One region of the Streptomyces sp. NPDC014623 genome, then DNA from elsewhere that is predicted to be linked to it. Evidence: predicted binding sites of a transcription regulator. Region 1 holds the regulator's gene; the other holds the start of a gene.
What was found. The regulator HspR, encoded in region 1, represses chaperone genes until heat shock. The targets are predictions, from matches to a motif close to TTGAGNNNNNNNNNCTCAA.

Region 1 (2,198 bases):
CAGCCCATCACCCGCGAGATCAGCGAGCGGATCCGGCTGACCTCCACGCTCGCCGCGGCGCTGACGCCCCTCACGGCGGTCTTCGACGAGGACCCCAACCTCGCCATCACCGTGCTGGAGGGCCGCTCCCACATCATCTCGGTGCTCCGGGAGGCGTCCACCCGCGCCACCGAGGAGGTCCTGACCGCGCAGCCCGGCGGCAACCGCCTCACGCACAACATGCAGCAGGGCCTGGAGAACGCCCGCTCCGCGATCGCCTCGGGCGCCCGGCTCAGACACCTCTACCAGCACCCCGCCCGCTACAGCCCGGGGCTCAGGGACTACGTGGCGCAGATACCGGCCGACCACCTCCAGGTGCGGACCGTCGAACAGACCGTCGACCGCCTCATCGTCTTCGACCGCTCCGTCGCCTACATCCCGGCCGCGCCCGGGGACGAAGCGGCCCTGGAGATCCGTCATCCGGCCCTCGTCCGCTACCTCACCCGGGTCTTCGAGGTCCTCTGGGTCCAGGCGACCCCCTACAGCGAGCAGTTGCCCGTCGCGGCCCCGGGAACGCCGGTCACCGCCGTCCAGCAGAGCATCGCCCGTCTCCTCGCGGAGGGGCACGTCGACGACCTCATCGCCCGCAGACTGGGCATCAGCGTCCGCACCTGCCGCTCTCACATATCCAAGCTGATGCAGTCGCTCGGCGCCCGCAGCCGCACCCACCTCGGGGCGCTCCTGGTGCGCTCGGGCATCGTGGACCAGGAGTCCGCGACAACGGCGAAAGGAGGGCCCGCCCCCCGGAGCGTGAACTCCTGGAGCGGGCCCCGGCGGCCTTCGGCGCGCGCCTCAGTCCTTCGGCCTCTTGGGCCGCCAGACCACCAGCGCGCCGGCCTGCTGCACATCCTGGTAGGGCACCAGGTCGCGCCGGTAGGAGGCGTGCACCTGGGCCTCGCGCTGCTGCATGGCCACGGCCGCGCCGTCCACCGCCGCCGAGAGCTCCGCGACGCGCTGCTGGAGCGCGGCGACCTGGTTCTCCAGCTCGATGATGCGCTTGATACCCGCGAGGTTGATGCCCTCGTCCTGCGACAACTGCTGCACGGTGCGCAGCAGTTCGATGTCACGCGCCGAGTAGCGGCGGCCGCGCCCGGCCGTGCGGTCCGGCGAGACCAGGCCGAGGCGGTCGTACTGGCGCAGTGTCTGCGGGTGCAGGCCCGAGAGCTGGGCCGCGATCGAGATGACGTAGACCGGTGATTCGTCGGTCAGCTGGTACGGATTGCGTCGACGGCCGTCCATCTCAAGCTCCCTTCGCCGCCTGGAACAGCTCCGCCCGCGGGTCCTCCCCCGCGGTCGACTTCCGGTAGGCCTCCAGCGCGTCCTGGGCGTCCGCACCGAGGTCCGTGGGCACGGCCACCTCGACGGTGACCAGGAGGTCGCCACGGGTCCCGTCCTTGCGTACGGCGCCCTTGCCCCGGGCCCGCATCGTACGTCCGTTGGGCGTGCCGGCCGGGAGTTTCAGGGTGACCGGAGGCCCGCCGAGCGTGGGGACCTTCACCTCGCCGCCGAGCGCCGCCTCCGGGAAGGTGACGGGCACGGTGACGGTGAGGTTGTCGCCCTTGCGGCCGAAGACCGGGTGGGCGTCGACGTGGACGACGACGTACAGGTCGCCGGCCGGACCACCGCGCTCCCCCGGGCTGCCCTTGCCGCGCAGCCGGATGCGCTGGCCGTCCAGCACACCCGCGGGAATCCTGACCTGCATCGTGCGGGCCGACTTCGCCCGGCCGCTGCCCTTGCAGACCTCACAGGGGTCCTGGGCGATGAGGCCCCGGCCCTTGCAGTCCACGCAGGGGTCGGTCAGGGAGAATCCGCCGCCGGTGCCGCGCGACACCTGGCCGGTGCCGACACACGTCGGACAGACCCTCGGGGTGCCGTTCTTGTCGCCGGTACCGGAACACGCCTTGCAGGGGGCCTGGCTGGACATCCGCAGCGGGACCGTGGCCCCGTCGACCGCCTCGGTGAAGCTGAGCGTCACCTCGGACTCGATGTCCTGGCCGCGCCGCGGCTGGACACGTGTGCCCGCACCGCCGCGGTTGAACAGTCCGCCGAAGACATCGCCCAGACCGCCACCGCCGAAGCCGCCGGCGGTCTGGCCACCGCCCGGTGCGCCGCCGAAGAGGTCGCCCAGGTCGAAGTTGAAGTTGCCGCCCGCACCGCCG
Region 2 (2,198 bases), on a different contig from region 1:
GTGAGCACGGCCGGATCCGGCGACGGCGTCCGGGCCGTTGCGGCGGCGGTGCGGACCTGCGCGACGCGTTCCGGGTGGCCCGGGTGGTAGCGCGCGAAGAGTTCGGCGGACCGGTGCAGATCGCTCGTCCAGCCGCCCCAGCGCGGCATGACCAGGGTGAACGCCGACCGGACGAGGCGGCGGGAGACGCGTCGGCCCAGTCGCAGGCGCGCCTCCTCGGTCGCGGCGCCGGCGGCGAGGGCGCGCCAACGGGGGAGCGCGAGTGCCAGATCGCCGTTCGTCTCGCGGGCGAGCAGCGAGGTGGGGCGGTAAGGCGGCAGACGCGTGGCGAGGTCCTCGCCCAGCAGCGGGGTGCACAGGCAGGCGACGAGGAAACCGAGGTCGTGACGCTCCGCCTCGCTGAGCACGGCGTGGACGTGCGAGAGGAGCAGGCCGGCTCCCTCGATCACCGCGAACGCGGAATTCAGGGCGCCGCTGGTGTCCTCGGCCGCCGCCCGGTCCGCGGCGGTGGGCCGGTCGTGCAGGACCACGAGCAGGTCCAGGTCGGACACCCCGGGAATGGCCGTGCCCCGCGGAACGCTGCCGTAGAGGTAGACGCTGTGCAGCCGGCCGGGGCCGAACGCGTCGGCGACGCGGAGGCGGGCCGCCTCGACCACCGGGGCGAAGGCCGCGTGCACGCGCTCGGTGGCGCCTTCGCGGCGGATCGTCCCGTCCGCCGCGAGCCCTTTGTCCTCCGTGCCGCTCTCCTCGCCCATGCGCGGAGTTTCGCAGGCGGGAGCCCGGCACGGCCCTTGATCGCTGAGAGCGAACGCAACCCGGGGAACATTCAGGGGCTCACAAGCATTGAGTCCACATAGCTCAACTTGCCTGCCGAAGGGGAGATCATGACTGCTGAGTCCAATGCGTCCCGGGCGATCACGCCGGTCGACCTGCCCGTGCTGCCGCTCGACGACGAGGTCGTGCTGCCGGGAATGGTGGTGCCGCTCGACCTGTCGGACGCGGAGGTGCGTGCCGCCGTCGAAGCAGCCCAGGCCGTAGCCCGCACCGGGGGTGGAAAGCCCGAGGTGCTGCTCGTACCGCGTATCGACGGCAATTACACCGGGACCGGTGTCCTGGGCACCGTCGAGCAGGTCGGACGGCTGTCGGACGGGGACCCGGGCGCCCTCATCAGGGCCCGCGACCGGGTGCGGATCGGCGCCGGGACCAGTGGGCCCGGCAACGCGCTGTGGGTGGAGGGCACGCGGATCGACGTGGCCGTGCCCGATCCTCTGCCCGGCTCCGCCGCCGAGCTGGCCAAGGAGTACAAGGCACTCGCCACCAGCTGGCTGAAGAAGCGCGGCGCCTGGCAGGTCGTGGACCGGGTCCAGCAGATCGACGACATCTCCGCTCTCGCCGACAATTCCGGTTACTCACCCTTCCTCACCACCGCCCAGAAGGTCCAGTTGCTGGAGACCGCCGACGCGGTCGCCCGGCTGAAGCTGGCCGTCAAGTGGCTCGGCGAGCACCTCGCCGAGCAGGATGTCGCCGAGTCGATCGCCAAGGACGTCCAGGAGGGCGTCGACAAGCAGCAGCGCGAATTCCTGCTGAGGCGCCAGCTCGACGCCGTGCGCAAGGAACTCTCCGAGCTCAACGGCGATCCGGAGGGCGAGTCGGACGACTACCGCGCGCGCGTCGAGGCCGCCGATCTCCCCGGGCACGTCCGTGAGGCCGCGCTCAAGGAGGTCGAGAAGCTGGAGCGCTCCTCCGACCAGAGTCCCGAGGGGTCCTGGATCCGGACCTGGCTGGACACCGTCCTGGAGCTGCCCTGGACCGAGCGGACCGAGGACGCCTACGACATCCGTGGTGCGCGGGAGATCCTCGACGCCGAACACGCGGGCCTGCAGGACGTGAAGGAGCGCATCACCGAATACCTCGCGGTGCGCAAGCGGCGTGCCGACCGCGGGCTCGGTGTGGTCGGCGGCCGGCGGGGTGGTGCCGTGCTGGCGCTGGTCGGTCCGCCCGGTGTGGGGAAGACCTCGCTCGGCGAGTCCGTGGCGCACGCCATGGGGCGCAAGTTCGTCCGGGTCGCGCTCGGCGGTGTCCGGGACGAGGCGGAGATCCGGGGCCACCGGCGCACGTACGTCGGCGCGCTCCCGGGACGCATCGTCCGGGCCGTCAAGGAGGCCGGTTCGATGAATCCGGTCATCCTGCTCGACGAG

Region 2: the regulator HspR is predicted to act here: its motif matches at 844-862, upstream of lon (endopeptidase La).

What each region holds. Positions count from the first base shown of each region.
Region 1 covers NZ_JBIBZU010000013.1:234,651-236,848, forward strand. The annotation lists partial or broken gene ACF1FZ_RS22125 (LuxR C-terminal-related transcriptional regulator) at 1-783, shown strand, start outside; gene ACF1FZ_RS22130 (heat shock protein transcriptional repressor HspR) at 832-1,278, opposite strand; gene dnaJ (molecular chaperone DnaJ) at 1,280-2,198, opposite strand, start outside.
Region 2 covers NZ_JBIBZU010000020.1:120,547-122,744, forward strand. The annotation lists gene ACF1FZ_RS27820 (nucleotidyltransferase domain-containing protein) at 1-755, opposite strand, end outside; gene lon (endopeptidase La) at 885-2,198, shown strand, end outside.